Regions from separate parts of the Vibrio metoecus genome, predicted to be linked through region 1. Evidence: predicted binding sites of a transcription regulator. Region 1 holds the regulator's gene; each other region holds the start of a gene.
What was found. Region 1 encodes PurR, which represses purine synthesis genes. Its sites were predicted from a motif close to TNANGNAAACGTTTNCNTNA; they were not measured.
Positions count from the first base shown of each region.

Region 2: folD (bifunctional methylenetetrahydrofolate dehydrogenase/methenyltetrahydrofolate cyclohydrolase FolD) is a predicted target of PurR. The motif match lies at 2,020-2,039, and genes of this name have one in related genera.
Region 3: EPB59_RS15660 (NupC/NupG family nucleoside CNT transporter) is a predicted target of PurR. The motif match lies at 3,741-3,760, and genes of this name have one in related genera.

Region 1 is NZ_CP035686.1:1,002,981-1,011,243, reverse strand. Features, by position in the region: gene mukF (chromosome partition protein MukF) at 1-167, opposite strand, end outside; gene cmoM (tRNA uridine 5-oxyacetic acid(34) methyltransferase CmoM) at 179-961, opposite strand; gene elyC (envelope biogenesis factor ElyC) at 1,078-1,905, shown strand; gene torR (two-component system response regulator TorR) at 2,011-2,715, opposite strand; gene torD (molecular chaperone TorD) at 2,940-3,602, shown strand; gene purR (HTH-type transcriptional repressor PurR) at 3,955-4,965, shown strand; cyclic di-GMP riboswitch class I at 5,124-5,209, shown strand; gene EPB59_RS04685 (TfoX/Sxy family DNA transformation protein) at 5,324-5,911, shown strand; gene EPB59_RS04680 (TVP38/TMEM64 family protein) at 6,193-6,882, shown strand; gene EPB59_RS04675 (DUF2007 domain-containing protein) at 6,911-7,222, shown strand; gene EPB59_RS04670 (alpha/beta fold hydrolase) at 7,228-8,034, opposite strand; gene glgA (glycogen synthase GlgA) at 8,165-8,263, opposite strand, start outside.
Region 2 is NZ_CP035686.1:783,145-791,407, reverse strand. Features, by position in the region: gene iutA (IutA-like xeno-aerobactin receptor) at 1-1,615, shown strand, start outside; tRNA gene EPB59_RS03750 (tRNA-Arg) at 1,829-1,905, opposite strand; gene folD (bifunctional methylenetetrahydrofolate dehydrogenase/methenyltetrahydrofolate cyclohydrolase FolD) at 2,107-2,967, shown strand; gene EPB59_RS03740 (molybdopterin guanine dinucleotide-containing S/N-oxide reductase) at 3,039-5,486, opposite strand; gene EPB59_RS03735 (NapC/NirT family cytochrome c) at 5,509-6,603, opposite strand; gene EPB59_RS03730 (Ig-like domain-containing protein) at 6,870-8,263, opposite strand, start outside.
Region 3 is NZ_CP035687.1:469,465-477,727, reverse strand. Features, by position in the region: gene EPB59_RS15675 (methyl-accepting chemotaxis protein) at 415-2,331, shown strand; gene EPB59_RS15670 (hypothetical protein) at 2,391-2,591, shown strand; gene EPB59_RS15665 (DsbA family oxidoreductase) at 2,693-3,346, opposite strand; gene EPB59_RS15660 (NupC/NupG family nucleoside CNT transporter) at 4,021-5,229, shown strand; gene pepT (peptidase T) at 5,533-6,765, shown strand; gene EPB59_RS15650 (mechanosensitive ion channel family protein) at 6,976-7,833, shown strand; gene norR (nitric oxide reductase transcriptional regulator NorR) at 7,830-8,263, opposite strand, start outside.

The sequences.
Region 1 (8,263 bases):
TCCCCTTCTCCGAGCTCTTCATCAAATCTTTCATTACTGAGCACAGCAATCGCGAGCAAAAATGCCAGCCGCTCAGTAGGCAGATTCAATGAGAAGTCATACTGTTTTACCCAAGTGACGAGTTCGTCGATGGGCTTTTGCACAGTATCCTGAGTAAACTCACTCATTGTGTTTCCTGTTATTGTTTTTTCTTAGCCCATACGTGAATGTATCGGCCCAATGAGAGGTAAGGCTCCTGACGGCAGAATTTGCGCTCCAGTGCCACCAAATCCTCATACTGGTATTCGCCCATGTTTTTCATGTTTCCGATGTAATCACTGAAACAACGAATACCGGATTTCCCGCAGATCTCAAAACCCGATTCTTCGATCCATTGGAAGACCTCTTCGGGGAGCAAGCCTTTCTGCGGTTGTAATTTAAACCTTTTACGGTGCGGCATATCTTCTAGCACGTGCGGAATGTTGCCACACACGGCGTTTTTGTAAACCAAACCGTGATAGTTGTAAAACATCACCGACACCATGCCACCCGGTCTAACTTGCGCCAACAAATTTTGCAACGCCGGTTTGGGCTCCGCTAACCATTCCATCACCGCATGAAACAGCACCAAATCCACGGGCGCATCAAGGTGTGCTTGAATCGTCTGCACTGGTGAGTGGACGAAGCGATACTGCTTAAGCAGGCCATTGTTTGCAATATCCTGTTCGGCCAATTGCAACATTTCCGAAGAAAGATCACAGAGTGTCACTCGATGCCCAAGGCGAGCGATTTTTTGCGATACTTGCGCCAAGCCGCCACCCGCATCGAGCACGTGCAAGGGAACTTTTTGCGTGTCCAGTTGACTGAGAAGCTGCTCCAAATCTTCCCAAACAATGACTTGGCGGATCTCACCTTTGTCAGAACCGTATATATTTTTTGCAAATTTGTGGGCAATATCGTCGAAATTGCGATCTTCTGTCACAGTAGCTTGAGTTATGATAACGAACCGTGCCTGCTATTCTGTCATACGAATGGCAGGAATAAAGAGGCTTCGACTCTTTTTATACTCAAGTGCTGTTTTTTCGGACTATTTTCTCTATGTTTGAGCTGAAAAAAATTTTTTCTTCACTGTTGATGCCTCTGCCAGCACTGCTGATCATTGGTTTCGTGGGCCTGATGCTGATCATGTTCACGGCAAAACGTAAAACTGGCTGCCTAGTGGTATTATTCTCTCTCACTGGGTTATTTCTGGTTTCCTTTCAACCTGTGGCGACTCGTTTGTTGATGCCCCTTGAACGTACTTACACGGCATTTTTACCCGTAGAAGGTACTCTTGACTACGTGATGGTGCTCGGTAATGGCCATGTGGTTGATGATGACATCCCCCCCACCTCCGAGCTTACTCGTGCCGCACTTATGCGTTTAACGGAAGGCATTCGTATTAGTCGTATGTATCCGGGTTCTAAGCTTATCCTCTCCGGTTACGCTGGCGGCAGCGAAGTTAGCCACGCTCGGATGATGGCGCGTGTCGCTTTGGCGTTAGGCGTACCTAAATCGGATATTATTTTGCTGGAAACCGCCAAGGATACTTGGGAAGAGGCACGCCAAGCGGCCGCTTTCGTGCAACAAAAGCGTATGGTGCTCGTCACCTCAGCAAGTCATATGAAGCGCGCGATGCGCGAATTTGAATCGGCAGGTTTAACGCCAATTCCAGCACCAACTAACTACTTAGGCCATCTCAATATTGTTCAGCCTTGGGATAAATACATTCCTAAATCGCGCTATCTTGAGCAAACCGAACAGTATTGGTACGAAACCTTAGGCCTATTGTGGCAAAAACTGCGTGATACTGTTGCCGGTGATGGCAGTGAACAGGTACAGGTAGGAACGCCCTCTGTCGTAGAAGAAGCTCCGACAACGCCCTAATCGTTCCCCCTCCGCTAAGTCGTTACAAACATAAAAAAACCGGCAATATGCCGGTTTTTTATGTTTGGGATGAGCCTAATGCAAACACATTGAGTGTAAATCAGTTTAATCCCCTGCAAACATATACCCTTCACCGTGAACGGTGACAAAAATTTGCGGGTTCTTCGGATCCATTTCCATCTTGGCGCGCATACGTCGAATCAACACATCAATAGTACGATCGTTTGGCGCATCCACACGATGACTGATCATGTTCAAAATACGCTCACGACTCAGCACTTGATTAGGATAAGAGGAAAGTGCAACTAACAACTCGTATTCTGCTTTGGTGAGTTTCACCGGCTCACCATTTCGGCTCAAAGCACGACGCTGTATATCGAATGTCCACTCACCAAAGTAAACCAACGTATCGTCTGCCTTCTCGCTGTATTTATCGCGGCGAGCCAACGAAATACGCCACAACAAGTTTTTCACTCGAACTTGTAGCTCACGCAAATCGACGGGTTTAGTCACATAATCGTCGGCGCCCATTTCAAGGCCAACAATTTTATCGATACTGTCTGTGCGTCCTGTCACTAAAATAATGCCAATCTCCGACTGGCCACGCAGTTCTCGCGTCAATAACAGTCCATCTTCACCAGGCAAATTAATATCCAGCAAGACTAAATCGATGTCATTGAGCTCAAGTGCTTCTCTCATTTGTGCGCCACTTTCCGCTTCTGTTACTTGGTAACCTTCATTTTGAAAGTAACCGCTTAACTTACTACGGGTGACGAGGTCATCTTCAACCACAAGTACGTGATAACTCATAGTGCACCATTTTAAATAACGGGATTTATCGCTCACTCATTCTATTCATATTTGTTAATAACTCGAGAAATATCGTGAGAAAACTCACCTTTCCTTGATACAACGCAAGCTTTATTTAACAGATTAACAACGTATTCTTTTCTTTTCACAAACTGTCATATTTTGCATGATTGCTGTTCATTTTTATGGTTTAGACTACGCGTCAATCGATTGGGAGAGCAAACATGATCCAAGAACTGAATATCCTCAATGAAAAACGCGCAGAAATTTATTGGTGGCTTTCGAGTCTCTTTTTTAAAGAACTGACTGAACAAGATATCGCCCATTATCACTCAGTTGAAATCCGTACTTTCTTAACCGCACTTGCCGATGAGGAAAGCTTAGCGATGGAAGTGAAAAGTTTGATCGATGCACTCAATCGCTTGCAAGATCGCCAAGATGCACAGTTGGAACTTGCCGCTGATTTTTGCGATCTATTTTTAAAGTCCGATCGTGACTCAGCGTTACCCTATGCATCTGTCTACACAGACAAAGGATTACTCAATGGCAAGCCCGCACAACTCATGCGTGAATTACTCAGCCACTATAACGTGAATGTGGATCCGAACCTTAATGAGCCCGCCGATCATCTCGCGATTCAACTCGACTTTCTTGCGCATCTTGTTATCAGCAATACCCCGAATAAAGAAGGCTCCGAGGTTAACTCAGCTCTCAAGACACAATCTGATTTCATTACTCAACACTTATTGAGTTGGTTACCCCTTTTTGTTGAACGTTGTACTCAGTTTGATGCGTTTGGTTTTTACGCGGCGGCAGCTCGGTTAACGTTGGCATTTTTACAGCAAGATCAACGTTACATCGATGAACTAGGTCAGCGCATTCAATAACAACACGTCTATTTTTATGCCCCTAACTTTACCATTGCAAAAAGCCAGGGGCATAAACAAATCAATTGTGAAAGAACTTAAAGTTTGATGAATGAATTTCGTTGCGGCGGATACATTTGCAGTCTAAAATCCACCCGCAAACGATAAAAACGAATAAAAATGTAAACCGCTGTTTCTTGGCGGTTTTTGTATTTTTATTACTTTAGGCATGATGATTGAAGCGCTTTACGTACGGTATATGTAGTTCCTCGCCGCACAGAGTGTGAAGATTCGCTCAGTCTCGCCTTACTTCTGCTGATTTAATTAACCAATAACATTCGCTGGCATCAGCAGTCATCGACAGGAACACTCTATGGCTACGATTAAAGATGTGGCGCGCCTTGCAGGCGTGTCTACCACCACCGTTTCTCACGTTATCAATAAAACTCGCTTTGTGGCAGAAACCACCCAAGAGAAAGTGATGGAAGCGGTTAAGCAACTCAACTATGCACCGAGTGCGGTCGCACGTAGTTTGAAGTGCAACACTACACGCACCATTGGCATGCTAGTGACTCAATCAACAAACCTGTTTTTCTCGGAAGTGATCGATGGTGTGGAAAGCTACTGTTACCGTCAAGGTTATACTTTGATTCTGTGTAACACGGGCGGCATCTATGAAAAGCAGCGTGATTATATTCGCATGCTGGCCGAAAAACGTGTGGATGGCATTTTAGTCATGTGCTCTGACCTGACTCAAGAGCTGCAGGAAATGCTCGACGCTCACAAAGACATTCCAAAAGTAATCATGGATTGGGGCCCAGAAACGTCGCACGCTGATAAAATCATCGATAACTCAGAGGAAGGTGGCTATCTCGCGACCAAATATCTGACGGATCGTGGACATACCGATATTGCCTGTTTAAGTGGTCATTTTGTCAAAGCCGCTTGCCAAGAGCGTATTCAAGGTTTCCGCCGAGCGATGGCTGAAGCGCACTTACCCGTGAATGAAGATTGGATTCTAGAAGGTAATTTTGAGTGTGATACCGCAGTCCTTGCCGCCGACAAAATCATTGCTATGGATAAGCGCCCAACTGCCGTATTCTGCTTCAACGACACCATGGCATTAGGTCTAATGAGCCGTTTGCAACAAAAAGGGATTCGTGTTCCTGAAGAAATATCCGTGATTGGTTACGATAATATCGAACTGGCCGAATACTTCTCTCCACCACTGACCACAGTGCACCAACCTAAGCGTCGTGTGGGTAAAAATGCGTTCGAAATTCTGTTAGAGCGTATTAAAGATAAAGAACACGAGCGCCGAATTTTCGAGATGCATCCTGAGATCGTCGAACGCGACACTGTGAAAGACTTGACAAAATCCTAACTTTCTTGACAATTCACAGAGCCTATATTTGAAAGCTTGTCACATAAATATGACAAAACTAATGTAGAGCGAGTATTATTAACATGGCTCATTCTCACAATTGAAATATCAGTATGTGAGAATGACCCAAGTTTGGTTATTTTTTATCAGGAAAAATGTCACGCACAGGGCAAACCATTTGAAAGAATGGGACGCAAAGCCTCCGGCCTAAACCAGAACATAGGTAGGTAGCGGGGTTACCGATGGCAAAAATGCATACACTATGTTGACTCATCATTGACACGGCAGTTGCATGCTTTTGCTAATTTTCTCGGACCTGATTTGGTGGCGTATGTAACAATACTCCGAGACTAACAGCATGGATAAACCAGTATTAAAAGATTCAATGCGGCTCTTTGAGCAGCTAGGACGTGTGAAATCTCGTTCAATGTTTGGTGGCTTTGGTATTTTCGTCGACGAAACTATGTTTGCGCTTGTGGTTAACGATACTCTGCACATCCGTGCAGACGATGCCACAATCGAAAAGTTCAAGCAGCAAGGTTATGAACCTTATGTTTACAAAAAGCGTGGTTTCCCCGTCGTCACTAAGTACTACGCTCTACCTGATGATTGTTGGAGTAATCCAACCTCTATCCTAAGTGAAGCTCGTATTGCGCTTGAGGTCGCTAAGACCGAACGTGAAACACAAGCACAAGCGAAGCCTGACCGTTTGAAAGATCTTCCCAACTTGCGTTTAGCAACGGAAAGAATGCTCAAAAAAGCCGGTATCGAAAGCGTTGAGTCTCTACACTCTTTCGGTTCTGTTGAAGCGTATAAAGCCATTCAACGTACCCATTCGGCAGAGGTTAGTCTTGAGCTGTTATGGGCTTTAGAGGGGGCAATCGAAGGTAAACATTGGTCAGTGATCCCACAAAATCGTCGTGACGAACTACTAAGACACCTTTGATTTCTCGTTTTGAGTTTGTCTTTCCTCGCCAAGTTTGTATGAATACTTTGAGTAAAATCTGATAACGCGTCCACACGGGCGCGTTATTTTTTTGAAAGAAATACGGCGCTTCCCCTGTCTTCTACTTCATAGCCCTAGTTCATACCAATCGGGCGAATTTATTTTGAGTCGATATACTTATACCCAAGTCCTGATGCATTGCCTTCATTACCAATGGGATAAGATATTCCACTTATGGCTATCAAAAGCCTCAATATCAAAGTGCTGACTAGGTACCACTCATGAACAAAAAGCTCATTATTGCCCTTATTTTGATCGCGATAACGGCGATCTTGGTGACACAATTTAGCCATTATCTGACGTTAGATGTGGCCAAAGCCAAGCAAGCCGAATTGGCAAACTACATTGATGCACATCTTGTACAAGCTGCGCTTATCTATTTTGTGTTGTATGTCCTGTTGACTGCCTTTTCGGTCCCAGGCGCCACTGTTGTCACCCTATTGGGTGCAGCACTGTTTGGGTTTTGGCTCAGCCTTCTGCTAGCCTCATTTGCGAGTACGATTGGGGCAACTCTTGCTTTCCTCAGCAGCCGCTTTTTATTGCGCGACTGGGTTCAAGCTCAATTTGCCGATAAGCTGTTAACCATTAACCAAGGTGTCGAACGGGATGGAGCCTTTTATTTGCTCTCGCTACGCTTAATTCCCATTTTCCCCTTCTTTTTGATTAACTTGGTCATGGGTCTCACGCCTATTTCCATTTGGCGTTACTATTGGGTCAGCCAATTAGGGATGTTGCCTGGCACAGCAGTTTATCTCAATGCCGGCACTCAACTAGCCGAAATCTCTAGCTTGAGCCAGATCGTTTCTGCACCAGTGCTCGCCTCTTTTGTGTTGTTGGGTGTATTTCCTGTTGTGGTGAAATGGTTCATGAATAAACTTCAACGGCGCCCTGTTTCATCACCGATGAAATGAGCTTGGGCTAGAACCCCCATCAACCATGATGAAAATTTATACTGCAAATCATCCATTAGAGGCTCATATCTTGATGCAGTTGTTGCATCAACAAGGGATCCCGTGTGAATTGCGTGGAGAGATGCTGTTTGCGCTGCGTGGCGAGCTCCCGATGGATTCCAGCAGCGCACCATCACTTTGGTTAAAGAAACCTCAGCAGAAAACCGCCGCCGAGCAAATCATCGCTGAGTATCTTAATCCGCCGAAACAATCTCGCTGGTTATGCCCACAATGCGGCGAAAGCCATGAAGGGCAGTTTAGCGTTTGTTGGCAGTGTGGATTTACCCAATGTAATGAATAAAAGTGTTAACGGATTTGGCGCTGGATAAACTCGATAGAACGCTGATTAAACAGCTCAGGCTGCTCGACATTACATACATGCCCACAATTTGGAATTTCATACAGTTCACTCTGCGCATGCAGTGCAACCATCTCCTTCACCGGATGGATAAACATGTAATCCTTCTCACCCATCAAATATAAAGTGGGGATCGGTAATTCACGGTCACGGAAGTAGCGCATCATGGGATTAACTTCAGCCGTTAAGGTAAACCAGCGCTTAAACTCTTTTTGACACAGCTTTTGCGCTTCACGGATAAAGAGATGTCGTGACTCTTTTTGGCTGCGCTGCGGCATCACTATGTAAGCAAATAGCCGATACAGCCACATATACGGGATGAGGTGTTTGCTCAAATGCCCTAGCCTAACCAACAGTTGTGAGCGCGCATTAAGCCGCGTTACCGCACCACCAAGCACCATGGAACTAACACGGTGTGTCGCAAGCTCGGCAAGGTTACGGACGATGATCGTACCGAGGGACATTCCCACAAAATGGGCTGACTGGATTTTCAGATGATCCAATACTCTCAGCACATCAAGGGTGACCGTTTTGAAAGTATAGCGATTGGCTATCCAATCTCTGAGCAATTGGTTTGATTTACCATGACCACGCAAATCGATGAGTAGCAAGTTAAAATGCTGACGATAGGCTTTGATCTGCTTAAACCAAATTGAAGAGCTGCCTCCTGCGCCATGTACGAAAACCACCCACTCGCGACTGGTAGGATGAAGGTAGGTTTTATGAAACAGAACTTTTTCAGCAATGGCAGACATTGGCACCTCGTTATTACGCAGGCCAAGACTACCATAAACCGTGTGTGGAAAATCACTTCAGTTGTAAGAAACTGTTGAGCAGAGCAGAAAATAATGGCACCTAAAGGTGCCTTAGCTTTAAAATTTACCTCTAACCAAATCGCGCCAAACGATACATTTTCATGTATTCCTGTGCCGACTCCTCCCAGCTGAAGTTTTGCTGCATCGCACGTTGCTGTACTTTGAGCAT
Region 2 (8,263 bases), 220 kb from region 1:
TTTTGACTACAAAGTCGGCCAATCCATCTCAGGCGGCAACGATAAAGTTCAAGCCCGCGCTTCTGTGGTGTACACCGAAACCCAAGGTTTCTTTGATGCCAACGGCGATATCGTCACACCCGACATTTCACAAGGCTCTCTGCAATTCAACCAAACCGTTGATTTGATGACGACTGTGGGTGTGAATATTTCTGAAACCCAAAAACTCAACCTGTTGGCGCAATACTATGATAGCCAGCAAGACTCCCCTTACGGCCTGTACATCGTTAATAACAAGTTTGTGGACGTGAGAAACGGCTTTGACTCAGACCGCGAACACGGCACGGAACGTATGATGCTGAGTGCGTCTTACGTCAATGATGAATTCTTGAATCACCAACTGATTGCCGAAGCCTCCTACCGTAAAGAAGATCAAACCTATACCCCTTACTACCAGTCCTCTAGCCAGCAGATCACGGATGTCATCTCACTTAAGGCCGCTCTGGCAAAGAATTTTGACAAACTGAATCTGGTGTATGGGATTGATGCTTACCAAGATCAGATGGAGAATAACCAAGCCCTGTATGACAAAACCATTGCCAATAATTCAGGAAACCTCATCAACCGTACTTACGCACAAATTGGTCGTTACCCAGGAATTAAAGTAGGTTCGGTCGCCGGCTTTGTTCAAGCAGGTTACGACATCACTGACGACTGGTCAGTGGAAGGTGGCTTCCGTTACCAACATATGGTCAATAAGATCGATGATTTCGTGGGCAACCAACAGCAAAAAAACATTGCAGAAGGTAAAGGGACTTCTGCCGATGCCGTACCGGGAGGCGAAACTGACTACAACGTGGGTCTGTTCAACTTAGGCACGCTTTATCATCTCAATAACCACTCGCAAGTGTGGGCTAACTTCTCACAAGGTTTCGATCTGGCTGACCCTGCGAAATACTATGGTCAAGGCAACTATAAACTGTTCGGCAGCCACTGGACGTTGCAAGACAGTATCAATGTCGATAGCTCTAAGATGTCAGGCATTAAAACCAACAGCTTTGAGCTGGGCTACCGTTTAGAAAAAGACAGTTTCAACCTGCAAACCGCGGCCTACTATTCCACCTCGGATAAATCCGTTTCTTACAACAAGAAAACTTTATTGATTGAAGAAGTGGCAGATAAGAAACGCGTTTATGGCCTTGAGGCTATGGCATCTTACTGGGTGCACACCAACGTTCAATTGGGTGCGTCAGGCCACTACGTGGTCTCGAAAGTCAAAGGTGATAACGGCTGGGCAGATATGGCCGCTAATAACGCCAGCACATCAAAAGCCAGTGCTTGGGCGGGTTGGTATGACGCGGATCTGGCGGTTAAATTACAGAGCCAAACCATGTTTGACTACAAAGATGACAAACAGAATAAACTGGATGGTTACACCATCTTTGACTTAGTTGGTAGCTACCAATTGCCAGTGGGCAGTCTCGGTTTTGGTGTGCTCAACCTGTTTGACCACGACTACACCACCATTTGGGGGCAACGTGCACAGATTGAATACTCAGCTCACTACGATGCTGCAGCATATGACTACAAAGGCCGCGGTCGTACTTATACCCTGAACTACCAAGTAAAATTCTAATTCAAGCGGCAGTCACTCCATTGAGGAGTGGCTGCTACTTTGTTTTCTCAATTCTTCTGTGCTGTATCCGGTCTATTCTCAATACATTGGATAGTCACCATCCTGCTATTCCACTCTTGGTGTTATGCGCAAGAGTGTGGCTCACACTAGCAAAATAAAACCGCAGAAATGAAAAAGCGCCAGCAAGAATTCACTTGCTGGCGCTTAGAATAATGGCACGCCCTACAGGATTCGAACCTGTGACCACATGCTTAGAAGGCACGTGCTCTATCCAACTGAGCTAAGGGCGCGCTACAGGGTGAGGATTATACGAGTTAAACGGGCTAGATCAACGCCTTTGTCTAACTTTCTGTTTCGAATGAGCAATATTTTACCGATCTCATCTCAACTGCCGAAAAACAGAACAAAGCAAACGTTTGCCTGTGGATGTTATCAAAAATATCTGCAACAATGCCCGCAAAAATTTTCGCTCCAAACCTGTAAGGAAAGTCATGACTGCTCAAAATATTGATGGAACGCTGATTTCGCAAACGGTGCGCTCAGAAGTAGCAGCCCGTGTTAAAGCTCGTGTTCAAGCTGGGTTACGAGCCCCAGGACTAGCGGTTGTGTTGGTGGGCGAAGATCCTGCTTCACAAGTGTATGTCGGCAGTAAACGCCGTGCCTGTGAAGAAGTCGGGTTTGTCTCCAAATCTTTCGATTTACCCGCTACCGCTAGCGAAGAAGCTTTGCTGTCACTGGTTGAAGAACTCAATAACGATCCGCAAATCGATGGCATTTTGGTACAACTGCCGTTACCTGCGGGTATGGATACCACCAAAGTGTTGGAAAGCATTCACCCAGAGAAAGATGTGGATGGCTTCCACCCTTACAACGTCGGCCGTTTGGCGCAGCGCATTCCTAAACTGCGCTCTTGCACGCCCAAAGGCATCATTACTCTGCTTGAGCGTTATAACATTCCACTGCGTGGTAAACACGCAGTGATTGTGGGTGCCTCCAACATTGTCGGTCGTCCGATGACGCTAGAGCTACTACTAGCAGGCTGCACTACCACCACTTGCCATCGCTTTACTCAAGACCTCGAAGGCCATGTTCGCCAAGCAGATATCTTGGTGGTCGCGGTGGGTAAACCTAATTTTATTCCGGGTGCATGGATTAAAGAGGGCGCGATTGTGGTCGATGTCGGCATTAACCGCTTAGATACTGGCAAGCTGGTTGGCGATGTGGAATACGATGTTGCCCGCACGCGTGCAAGTTTTATCACACCAGTACCCGGCGGTGTCGGACCTATGACCGTCGCAAGCTTGATTGAAAACACCATGATGGCGTGTGAGCAGTTTCATACTGAACGGTAATTCGACATTCCTCCTTAAGACAAAAAAGCCGAGGCATCTGCCTCGGCTTTCTATTACCGTTTTCTTCGCGGTTAGCCATTTTTCGGTGGCATGAATGCGGTGAGCTCCAACGCAGGTCCGGTGTATTTTTCAATACGCACCAGCGAGGAGTTCGCTGCACAGCCGTTGGCCAAACGTGAAGTCGGAATGTCTGAAGTCAGCACATTCGCTCCACCGTTCTTACATAAGCCGCTTTTTGCATCCAGATCTGGCCAGCCGCCTTCGTGAATACAAACTGAGCCTTGTTTGATTCGATCCGTCACCAAAGCGCCGACCAACACTTGGCCACGTTGGTTATAGGCACGAACCAAATCGCCCGTTTGAATGCCACGTGATGCCGCATCTTCTGGGTGGATCCAGATCGGCTCACGGTTAGCAATCGCATACTCTTCCCGCAATTGAGCGTAGTTGAATTGACTGTGCAAACGGTGCGCTGCGTGCGCCGTCATTAATTGCAACTCGCCCTGCTTCGCATTACCTGTAAATTCGTCGGGAGCCAACCACGTTGGATGGGCTGGACAATCAGGCAAATTAAAGCCCGCCAGAGTCTTAGAGTAAATCTCAATCTTGCCGCTCGGTGTGCCTAATGGATTGAGGATCGGATCCGCGCGAAAATCGGCGTAACGCACAAACTGAGCATTTTTCGCATTCCACTTCATTTCAATCAGCTGGTTATCTTCCCAGAACTTACTGAAGTTTGGCATCGCCACTCGTGCTGCACGGCCGCTTTTCTGCGCGGTTTTGTAGAAACCGTACAACCACTCCATCTCGGTTTTGCCTTCAGTAAACACATCACGGCCTCCGGGGCGGATCATTTCCGCCATATCGGCAAACACATCAAAGTCGTTACGCGCTTCGCCTTGTGGCTCCACCACCTGTTTCATCGGTACCAAGTGTTGGTTACTGTAGTCACCCGTCATGGTCAGGTCATTACGCTCAAACGTTGTGGTGATCGGCAGTACGATATCGGCATGCTTCGCCGCCGCTGTCCAATACGGCTCTGAAATCACAATCAGCTCAGGCTTTTGCCACGCTTTGATCAGACGATTGGTGTCTTGATGGTGGGTAAAGTTGGCACCGCCCGCCCACCAGATCATCTTGATCTCAGGGAAGGTCAGCGTGTGACCATTGTGTTGATAGGTCGCGCCCGGATTCTCTAACGCTTCAACAATACGCGCGACCGGGAAACTTTGCGTCGCCCCTGAAATCGCCCAATCATTCCCCGCTGAAGAGCCACCGCCGATAGCTGCCGAAATCGCAGGCAGTACACCCGCGTCACGCGCTGGGTTCCCGCCATTCGAGTAATGGTAGGAGAAACCAAAACCACCGCCCGGCAAGCCAATTTGCCCCAACATCGCGGCTAAGGTGACCACCATCCAGTGACGCTGCTCACCATATTGCTGACGCTGCATACCCCAGCCTGCCATTAGCATGGTGCGATGATTGCTGAAAATCTCAGCCAGCGTTTCTAGTTGCTTGGCTGGTACGCCACAAATGCCTTCTGCCCATTGCGCGGATTTTTCAACGCCATCTTCTTTACCCAGCAAATACGCTTCAAAGCGATCGTAGCCTACGGTGTATTTGTCCAAGAAGGCTTTATCGTGCTTACCTTGTTTGATCAGCGAGTGCGCGATGCCCATCATCATCGCCACATCCGTCATTGGGTGTGGGGCAATCCATTGGGCTTGCTCACCGAAAAACTCGATGGTTTCAGAGCGGATCGGATCAATACCGATAATGGTTTTGCCGGATTTTTTCAGTTGATGGAAGAACTCAAGGCCTGCGCAATCGGTCGAGCTCCACGCAATTTTCAACGTGTTGATCGGGTTTAACCCCCACAGTACCACCACATCACTGTGCTCTAGCACTACGGGGTAAGTGGTTTGCTGCTCATACACTTCAATCGAACCAACCACGTGCGGCATGATGATTTGCGCCGCGCCGGTTGAGTAATCGCCCAAGTGGCCAGAATAGCCGCCCGCCATACTCATATAGCGTTGCAATAAAGTTTGAGCTTTATGCAGCACGCCACTGGAGCGCCAGCCATAAGAGCCAGCAAATACCGATGAAGCGCCATAGGTTTTGCGAATGCGCATATGCTGCTCATGGATTAAGCGATACGCGTCATCCCACGATACGCGGACAAACTCATCACTGCCACGTACTCCTTTCGGCGCGGCAGGGTTCGCTAAAAAGCCTTTGCGAACCATAGGGTATTTAACCCGCGCTTGGGTATACACCTGATCAGGGCCTGTCGATTGCAAGCTGTTCGGTACGGTTTGCGCCAGCGCATTTTTGGTCGCAACCATTTTGCCATCTTGCACTTCACAGAGAAGTGGCCCCATACGTCCAGCCGTTAACACGCCTTTGCCACGCGCATTATCACTGGCAACAGAGAGTGGCGAGAATGAAGTGAAAGCCATTGCACCAGCAGCCATACCAGTGCCTTTTAAAAATCCACGACGGGTGATTTTAGTCATAACGTTATCCCTCTACTTGTACTCAGTGACCAACCACATCTTTGGCGTGGTGTTGGAAGAACTTGGTGAGAATTTCTAGGTTCTCGGCAGAAATATCTGTCCGTTCTCCCATACTTTTCGCCACTGGTCCCCAAGCATTCACCGTAAAGTGATTAGACGGGATCTTGGCATGGCACGTTGCACAATAAACGTTATCGAGTTGTTCTGCGTATGACCAAACCGGTTCTAAGCTATCCACCACTGGGGAAGTGATTTGCGCAGTCAAACTCACTGCACGCCACTGGTTACCATAAGCATCTGTCTTGTAGTTTTGCGTTTGCAGTGCTTGTTGGCCTTGCTCAGTTAAAGTAGCCACAACCGCACGTTGCCCTTCGCCCATATACAGAACTTGTTCGGCACCTTTCATTTGGTAAGCGTTAATTTGCACGGTACGTTCATCGCCCTTGGTACTCACAACATCCAGAGCAGTCGTCGGGTTAATCGTACCCAGTTCACCCATCGCAATCGCGGTTACGGGGTAAACTCGCTGCGCGTCAGCGGCCGTTTTTTCGGTAAAGGCCATCAAGGTTTCAAAGGCTTTGCTATCGAGCTCCGCTTCAGGCGCAAAGTGTGCAACCCCTTTATGGCAATCGATACAGGTTTGATTGTTGGCTTTGGCGTAGTCGTGCATTTTCACCGACTCCGGTGACTGCTCAAATGGCTCCATCGCATCAAAATCATGGCAAGAGCGGCACGTTGCCGAATCATTGGCGCGCATTTGCTCCCATACTGTCTCGGCTAACTCTTGGCGGTGAGCCTCATACTTCTCAGGCGTGCCAATCTTACCAGTGACAAACTCATGGTAGATATCTTTGGAAGCTCGCACTTTTGTGATGAGGTAATCAACCGGATCACTAGGAATATGGCAATCAGCGCACTCAGCACGGATGCCTTTCGCATTGGAAAAGTGAACAGAACCTTGATACTCCTTATAAGGGGTTTCCATAGTGTGGCAGGAGAGGCAAAACTCTGTGTTTGAGGTGTAATGCATCACAGCTGCACTGCCACCTAAAGTGACCCAGCCAATTGCCACACCAATGGCAACAAGCAGTGCAACATACCTTTTTTTGATCGACATACGCTGACATATCCTTTCACATTTATAAATATGCGATCATCCTACCCCTTTTGAGGTATGAGATATTGATCCGCATCATATACGTGCTACGAAAAGCGTGCTTATGTGATGTTGAGTCAAACCTATCGCGGGCTATCTTCACTTACCCTCCACGGATTTCAACCAACCTCTTTACTTATCGGTAACTCTCTAAACAAGTGCCATAAAAAATTCACCCCAGCGTAACTGGGGTGAAAATGGCGAACATAGAAACTCAACTAACGGATTTACTGAGCATTATTCATCTGGCTAAGTTTATCCCCAACCGGTTTGGAGAAATTAAAGCCGTCATGTTGATCCCAGTTGATTGACCAGGTCATTACCCCAGCATAATTAGGGTAGGCAAAGGCCGGTTTAATGGTGCCGCAACGGGTTCCTTTGGTTAAGCAATCTAGCGCATCAAGGATATTTTGAGTTGGTGCTTGCCCAGAATTTGCCGAACTTGGACCTGATGGCAAACCAATGGCCACTTGGTCGTCACGCAATGGTTCAAAGCGTGTCCCGTTGGCTAAAGTAAAGCCTTCAATCAACATTTTTGATTGGGCGACCATCATATCCACGGAGCCTTCTGGTGCAGCCCCCGGGGTATACGGATTAGGCAAACCACCATTGTTGTAGAGTTGAACATGTAGAATATCGAGCGTGTCACGCACTTCGTTAATCACCGGAATGTAAGCGCCCCAAATTCCACTGTAGGCAACCATACCACCTTGCACATAAGGGTGTTCAGGCGCCATAGTGAGGAACATATCACCACCGATGTTTTTCTCGATTTGCTTCAATGCTCGGCCTAAGCGTGCTTGAATTTGTGAGCCATGAACAAGGTTCGAGCCACTTTCGAGATCCACATCTAATCCATCGAAGCCCCACTCTTTGATCAATGCCGTTAAGCTGTTCACAAAGTTGGCTTCATCTTGATCATTATTAAGAGTGATCGTGCCTTCCGCACCACCAAGAGAGAGCACAAATACTTTGCCTTTCGCTTGTAGCGCTTTCATATCTTGCTTGAACTGCACAGGATCGAGCGCAGGGCAACTGCTGTAAATATCACCGGCATACAGGTTGAAATGCACCGTTCCTGTACTGTTGCGATCATTTTCTGCAAAGGCAATGTCAACCACATCCCACGCTTGTGGCATATCCGCCAAACGAATTGGGCAACCCGCACCATTGACGAAGTTATGCCAGTAACCGATCAGACGATGTTTCTTCTGAGTTTGCTCTACCACGCTGATTGCGGCTGCAGAAGAGGTCACGCTCGTTCTTGCAGCATCGGTCGCTTTCGCTGCAACGGTATAGTTACCAATCGCACTCGGCGTCCAGCTGTAAGCAAAAGGCTCTGTTGTATCCGTTGCCACTACCGCACCATTGACCACGAATTCCACTTTCGCCACATTATTGGTTAGTGACGTGGCATCGGCGGCAATGTTAACCGGTTTACCTAGACCAACGGTTTGACCGGATGTCGGCGAAGTCAGTGAAACCACAAGATCTTGATCGCTCACCGTCACGCTGACTGCGCTTTCACTGGTGTTACTGTCGTTGTCCGTGGCCACTGCTTTCAGGGTTTGATTCCCCGTGGTGGTTGCTAGCCAGTTAACCGCGTAAGGCGCTTGAGTCA
Region 3 (8,263 bases), on a different replicon from region 1:
AATTCTTCCACTCCTTGATATCTCAGCGGTTAGTGTTACGTATTTCGCAGAAAGTTCCATAAAAAATGCATGAGCCGAGTGTGGATGGCTAATTATTATCCAGTTGGAGGTTTGGGGCGTCGATTGGGCTCTTGGTAACGTCCCGGCGGGTTGTTCATCATCTTGGCCTACTGGAAGAGAATTGTTGATCTATGCTGATGAAGCCATATAGAGATTGTGGGTCAGAAAAGGCGCAAGGTTTAGCTCTGTTAATGAGTATTCAAGTGGTGATTTATAAGCGCCAGTTATGCAATTTGCATTAAAATGTGAGATGCGATTGGTTTTATGTGAGATTTTGTAAGAAATTTCTTAAGTGGCGTGATCTTAAGTCGATAATACATAGGTTTCGATGATAGCCATAATTAGGCGGAGAATATGTTCAAGCTGCATCAAATGAGTATCAAACAAAAGGTTGTGTTAGGCGTCACTTTTGCCGTGTTGGCATCCACCCTGATTGTTGGGGTAATGGCACAACGTCAGGCACGAGAAGTTCAAGAGCATCGTTTGATCGATTTGGAACTGCCCAATATTTTGAATTTAATTAAAACGGATATTGACCATCAGGTTATTCAACTGTTGGCGTCGGCACAGCAAATTGCCAGTAATGAGTTTGTTCAGCAAGCCATTTCAAGTACAGAGAGAGATCCTGCAACAGAGGCCCTATTGATTAAGCAACTGAATAATTTGCGTGATCAATACAAACTGAATGATGCTTCCGTGGCAAACCGCAAAACGGCCTACTACTGGAACCAAAATGGCTTTTTGCGACAACTGAATCAGCAGCAAGATGGTTGGTTTTTTGGTTTTACCAACTCAGGTAAACCGACCATGGTGAGCATGTTTCAAGAAGCGAATGGGGAAGTGAAAATGTTTGCCAACTACCAGTTGGTGAATGGCGACACCATGTCGGGTATGTCGAAATCCATGGATGATATGGTGCGACTACTGAACAGCTTTAAAATTGAGGACACGGGCTTTGTGTTTTTAACCAATGCCCAAGGGGATGTACAAATTCATCGCCAAAAAGAGCAGGTCAAATCCAATTTGCAGAAAATCTATGGTTCTGCGGCAAGTGCGTTACTCAACAAAAATGGATTTAATTTGATTTCTGCTGAATATCAAGGCGAAGAGGTAATGGTCGCGAGCCTCTACATTGAGAGCATGGATTGGTTCTTAGTTGGTACCGTACCTGTGCATGAGGTTTTTGCGGAATTGGATGCGGTTGCGCAGCGTATGATGCTGACGACTCTCGTGGTGGCGGGTATTTTCATCGTGATGGGGATCTTTCTTGCTAACAGCATTGCAACCCCGATTAACCAAATTGCCAAACGCTTTACCGATTTAGGCAAAGGTGATGGAGATTTATCACAACGCATTGAAGTGAAAGGCAATGATGAAATTGCTCAGCTTTCAAAGGGCTTCAATGGTTTTATTGAAAAGATCCATCAATCGATTAAAGATGTGGCACAAACCAGTCGCGAGTTACAAGTCGCTGCAGAAGGGGTATCACGCAAGGCGTTAGTCACCCATGATAATAGCCAACAGCAGCGTGATCAGACCATTCAAGTGGTTACGGCGATTAACCAAATGGGCGCGACCATCAGTGAAATTGCTTCTAATGCGGCGACGGCGGCAGAAACGGCCAATCAAGCATCCGGCAATGCGGATCAAGGGCGTAATGTGGTAAATAAGGCGAAAGATGCGATCAGTCGCTTAGCCGTGGATATAGAAAACACTGGTAAAGTGGTGGAGCAATTGGCTTCAACGACGCAAGAGATTGGGTCAATTTTGGATGCAATTCGTGGCATTTCGGAGCAAACCAACTTGTTGGCACTGAATGCGGCGATTGAAGCGGCGCGTGCTGGGGATCAAGGGCGTGGTTTTGCTGTTGTGGCAGATGAAGTCCGCAATTTGGCAAGCCGTACCGCCGCATCGACCGAAGAAATTCAGAAAATGATCAATCAGTTGCAAACAGATGCCAAGAATGCGGTATCGGCAATGGATGCAGGTAAAGCGATTACTCATCAAGGAGTGGCCTCTTCTGATGAGGCGGTTAATGTACTGATGAGTATTTCTGATCGCATTCATGATATTTCGGATCGTAATACCCAAGTGGCGACGGCAACAGAAGAGCAATCGACAGTAGTGCACACCATCAACCAAAATATTGAAGAGATTAACGCCATCAATGAAGTCACTACTAGCACGGCGCAAGAGCTGGCGGATGCAAGTAAATCCTTGCGTGAGCTTTCAGGGCGGTTAGACAAAATGGTGGGTAACTTTAAACTCTAGCAACCTCGCCGGGAGTTGGTTACACTTCCGGCCAGTAAAAACCAAGTAGGTAAAGAGTGATGAACGATTTCGAAAAAGAACTGGAGTTGATGTCTCAGCAGGTGGCTGATGAGCCGGAAGCTAAACTGCCCAGTTTGGAAGAGCAAAAAGCGATTGCAGAAAAACTCAAGCAGTTGGAAGCGGAAGGGAAGCTGACCCCTGAGGTGCTTGAAGCCTATTTTGGTCAATACTACGTGAAAGCTGAAACGCCAATTCACTAGGTTGAATAACATTTTGCTATGAATTTATCGAGCCGCTTTGCGGCTCGATTTCTCTCTGTGGATAAATGTTTAGTCAATCACGTTAAAGCTAGTCAGATTCGCTAATGGCCATGTTCCGTTTTTGCGGTAAGCCGCTGCAGCACATCAAACAAAATATCACTGGTTTGTGCACCAGAGATTAAATATTTCTGCTCAATAATTAATGTGGGTACGGCGTGAATGCTGGCTTGCAGCCACTGTTGCTCAGTATTGGCAACGGCTTTGGCCCAAGATTCATCACTTAGAATTTGTTGGCAGGCTGTACGTTCCAAACCGGCAGTTTCGGCAACCTCAAGCAACACCTCATCTTCATCAATCGCTTTTCCTTGCTGAAAATAAGCACGCCACAGAGCGAGTTTTAGTGGCAATTGTTTGTCTTGCTGATTGGCCCATAGGAGTAATTGGTGAGCTTTGCGCGTATTGTAAATCCGCATCTGGTCAAAAAAGTGGAATTCAAAACCGACCTCTTTACCCAGTTCCGTTAAGGTATTTCTGGCTTGTTGACTCGCTTCGACATTCGTACCGTATTTTTTCGCAAGATGCTCACGCAGGTTTTCCCCTCCGCTCGCCAACCTCGGGTTCAGTTCGTAGGGATGCCATCTGAGCGTTGCTTCAATGTTTGGTAATCTGGATAGCGCTTGGTTTAACCTAAAGTAGCCAATGACACACCAAGGGCAGACAACATCCGAGACAAGATCAATCGTTAACTTGTGCATCGTACTCTCCTTCGCCAGTGTGGGTTCCAATTGATGAGCTCTGTTCATCATAACGGTATCGGCCAACTTTAGGGGCGGTGCGTTGTATTTTCTTGTGTGAAAAATGCGCAAAAAGTGAAGTGGAGCTGAAAAAAAGCCTCACGGCTTCGAAGAAACGCGTGAGGCGTTGACACTGACGTTGTTAGTAATGGTTATTCGTTAAATACAATTCAATTCAATTTAAATTAGGTCGATTTTTGCGCTTATGCCAGATTGTTTTGTGACTAATCGATAAAAGAATGCAACATTGTGATATGCGTTCCATTCAATAGGTGGGCGTATGATTGACCTGTGTTGATCTAGAGTCACAGCACTGTGAATTCATCATTGGTTGTGGTGTTGAAGGAAAAATGCCACAAATAAACGTTTGCGTGAAAAAATGTGATGAAACTCATTTTTTTATCGTTATACTTTCCGCCCGGCTAAGAGCCGGTTGCTCTGCCAGTACAAGCCGTCACAAGGAAATGTGAATGACCCCAAGGACAGGACCAGCTAATTCCAAAGCTTGTGTCTGTTGACGTTGATGGCGAGTGAGCAATGAATTTTTTATTCTCTCTTTTCGCAGCCCTCTCTGCCTACACCTTGACCAAGCCATTGGGATACCCTGTTTTTACTCACATTTTTCTAGGTAAATTATGGCGATTTTGTTTGGAATCATCGGTGTTTCGGTACTGATCTTATGCGCGTATCTGCTTTCTGAAAGCCGCAGCGCGATTAATTGGAAAACGGTTTCTCGCGCTTTATTGTTGCAAATTGGTTTCGCAGCATTAGTGCTTTATTTCCCATGGGGACAAGCGGCACTGAGCAGTTTAAGTAATGGTGTTTCTGGCTTGCTGAGCTTTGCGGATATTGGGATTCGCTTCTTGTTTGGCGATTTAGCAGATACAGGCTTTATTTTTGCGATTCGTGTACTGCCTATCATCATTTTCTTCAGTGCGCTGATTTCTGCTTTGTACTATCTAGGTGTGATGCAAAAAGTGATTGCCCTAATTGGTGGTGGAATTCAACGTTTTTTAGGTACGAGCAAAGCGGAATCTCTGGTGGCTACGGGTAACATCTTCCTTTCACAAGGTGAGTCGCCACTTTTGGTTCGTCCATTTCTCGCTAATATGACTCGTTCAGAACTGTTTGCAGTAATGGCAGGGGGAATGGCTTCTGTTGCTGGTTCCGTATTGGGTGGTTATGCCGGTTTAGGCGTTGAGCTGAAATACTTGATCGCAGCAAGTTTCATGGCGGCTCCTGGCAGTTTGATGATGGCGAAAATTATTGTACCAGAACGTGGTACGCCGATTGATCAAAGCCAAGTGGCATTGGATAAAGCGCAAGAAAGCAACTTGATTGATGCTCTTGCCAGCGGTGCGATGAACGGTATGAAAGTGGCAGTTGCCGTCGGTACTATGTTGATTGCTTTCGTCAGTGTGATCGCGATGGTGAATACGGGCCTTGAAAATCTCGGTGATTTGATTGGTTTTAGTGGCATTTCGCTACAAGCACTGTTTGGTTACTTATTTGCTCCACTGGCATGGGTGATTGGCATTCCAAGCCATGAAGTGTTAGCGGCTGGTTCATACATTGGTCAAAAAGTCGTAATGAATGAGTTTGTCGCTTTCATCGACTTTGTTGAGCATAAAGCTCTGCTTTCTGAACATAGCCAAGTGATCATCACATTCGCCCTATGTGGTTTTGCCAACATTGGATCGATCGCGATTCAACTTGGTTCGATTGGTGTGATCGCTCCTGAGCGCCGCTCAGAAGTCGCCAACCTTGGGATTAAAGCGGTCATTGCGGGAACATTAGCAAACCTAATGAGTGCTTGCTTAGCTGGGCTATTTATCGCTCTTTAAGCACGTTATCATCACGGTTGTAGCTAGCCGTAATTGAATGTGTTGGCATATCTTAAGCCTACCCTCGGGTAGGCTTTTTGTTGTCATCTCTAAGCCTAAAGAAAGGTAACAAAATATGCACAGTAGTGCTCGGTGGCCGCTTTTTAAATGAGGAATGACAGCTCGTTATGATTAATCGGTGAAAAACTGATTTGTAACAACTCATCACGAATAAGAATACGTAGTATGGAATGCAATTCACTGCTTATGACCCTTTCAGCGTTGTTGAACAGCGCTGCGTATTTGAATGATGAGTATTGCTATATGAAAAATCTTGTTGGGCGCTTTATGCGCTATGTCACATTTGATACCCAATCTAAACCTAAGAATCACCATTGCCCAAGTTCCACTGGGCAAAAAGTCTTTGCACAAGCACTGTATGACGAGCTTTGGGGGTTAGGTTTGAGTGATGTATCACTGGACGAACATGGCTACGTGATGGCCAAACTCAAGTCCAATGTGAATTATCCAGTACCCGCGATTGGATTTATTGCGCATATGGATACCGCACCCGATGCCAGCGGTAAAAATGTGAAACCACAAATCGTTGAAGATTATCAAGGCGGCGATATTGCCCTCGGTAAAGGGGATGAAGTGCTCTCGCCGATCCAATATCCCGATCTGCATTTACTGCATGGCTATAACTTGATCACGACCGATGGTACGACCTTGCTGGGCGCCGATAACAAAGCGGGTATTGCCGAAATCATCACCGCAATCGAAATGTTGCTCGCGAATCCTTCTATTGCGCATGGCGATATTTCCATTGCTTTTACTCCGGATGAGGAAATTGGTCGCGGTGCGAATCATTTTGATGTCGAAAAGTTTGCTGCACAGTGGGCGTATACCATTGATGGTGGCCCAATTGGAGAGCTGGAGTATGAAAACTTCAATGCAGCAACCGCGACGGTGACTTGTTATGGCGTGAATGTTCATCCGGGTACCGCGAAAGACAAAATGGTTAACGCGATGCACATTGCTGCTCAATTTATTTTGATGATGCCAGAAAGCGAAACCCCGCAACACACAGAAGGCTATGAAGGGTTCTATCACCTTTCGAGTGCGACCATGGGCGTGGCAAAATCGGAATTGAAGTACATTCTGCGTGATTTTGAGGCGAGTGGCTTACAAGCGCGAGAAGCGTTGATGCAGGCGAAAGTCGATGAGTTAAACCACCAGCTTAAAAAAGGTCGCATAGAAGTCAGTTTTGAACAGAGCTATGCCAACATGAAAGAGATGGTGGAACCTCATCCTCATATCATTGAATTGGCAAAACAAGCCATGATTGATTGTGATGTTGAACCGAAAATTAAGCCCATTCGTGGTGGTACGGATGGTGCTCGATTGTCATTTATGGGGTTACCTTGCCCCAACATTTTCACTGGAGGCTACAATTTCCACGGTATTCATGAGTTCATCACGATCGAGGGAATGGAGGCTGCCGTTCAAGTGATTGTGAAACTGGCAGAGAAAACAGCACTGCATTATCGACCATAAGCAATCTAGCTAAGACGAGCCGCTCATTGAGCGGCTTTTTTATTGTCATCCCTAAACCACGCTTTTAGTGGTGGTGATTGTTTTCCTGTGTAAGAGAGCCAAGAGTTTAGGGATTGCGCTTGTCATGTTAGGGTGTTCAATGGTGAAATTGGCGCGCCTTGCAACACATAACAAACGAAGCGGCGGGTTAAGCCGTAGTAGGAGAAGAATATGGAACAACTGAGCACAGTGATTGATTTTCTGCTCACACATAAGCTGCTGTTTAGTGCATTGATTTTATTGAGTGTGATTTCGGTACGCCGCCTTGTGTTAGAGCATATCCGAGGGGATGCTGCACTCATCACGGAAAAACAACGTAAATGGATGTCGCGCACTAAAAATGGTGTATTTGCGGCTACGTTACTGACACTTTTCATCCTTTGGCAATCAGAAATTAGCCAATTTGCCCTTTCAGTGACAGCGATTGCGGTCGCGATTGTCGTCGCTTCTAAAGAGATCATTTTATGTTTTACCGGATCGATTCAGCGCGCGAGCTCTCGTTCATTTCGTATTGGTGACTGGATTGAAGTGGGAAAACTGTGTGGTGAAGTGATCGAACACAATCTGATGGCGACCGTGATTCAAGAGATTGATTTGCATCATGGTCAATACCATTACACAGGGAAAACGGCGACCTTGCCAAACAGCATGTTTTTCTCTTATCCCGTGAAAAATCTTAACTTTATGAAGCGTTATGTGTTCCATAACTTCAATATTGTGGTGCCGGATTTTGTCAACCTTTTCCCCTTGGTACCGGTGTTGCACCAAAAAATTGATGAGCACTTTGCGCATTTTATGGAGGTGGCTCGTCGATATAATACCGTGATTGAGCGTCATGCTGGGGTCGATTTACCAAGTGCTGAGCCACATATTGAAATCAGTAGCTCAGCGGCAGGGGAGCAAATCGTCCACATTATGATTTTCTGCCCGACGGAGCGAGCTAATCAATTGGAGCAGTTGATCCGTAAAGATTTTATGGAAGAGTACGAGCGTGCTTTTCCACGCCCGAGCCTCACGCCAGTGAGTTAATGTGAGCGTTCAATCGCATGGCTGCGTGAAACACTGAGCCCCAGTCGTTTCGCCAGTCGAGTGAGGTTGGCACGATCGGTGTGTAAACGGCGTGCTGCTTCGGCCCAATTAAAGTCGGCTTGGGTTAACGTTTCGCTGATCAAATGGCGCTGAAATTCATCCGTCGCTTCTCGTAATCCCAAATCTTGAAGTGCTTCACTCAACACAAAATCCTCTTGTGGTGTTTGTGGTACCAAGGGCGCTCTTGGCCCTTGTAATTCACCCACGTCTTCGGCTTTGAGTGTCGTTACGGGGCGTCCGCGTTGGCGTGCTTTTGCTTTGAGTGCCGCTCGATTGATCACATGTTCCAGTTCGCGAACATTGCCCGGCCAAGGATATTGGATGAGTTGACTTAACGCCTCGGCGTGCAGTTTAAGTTGAGTAATGCCCA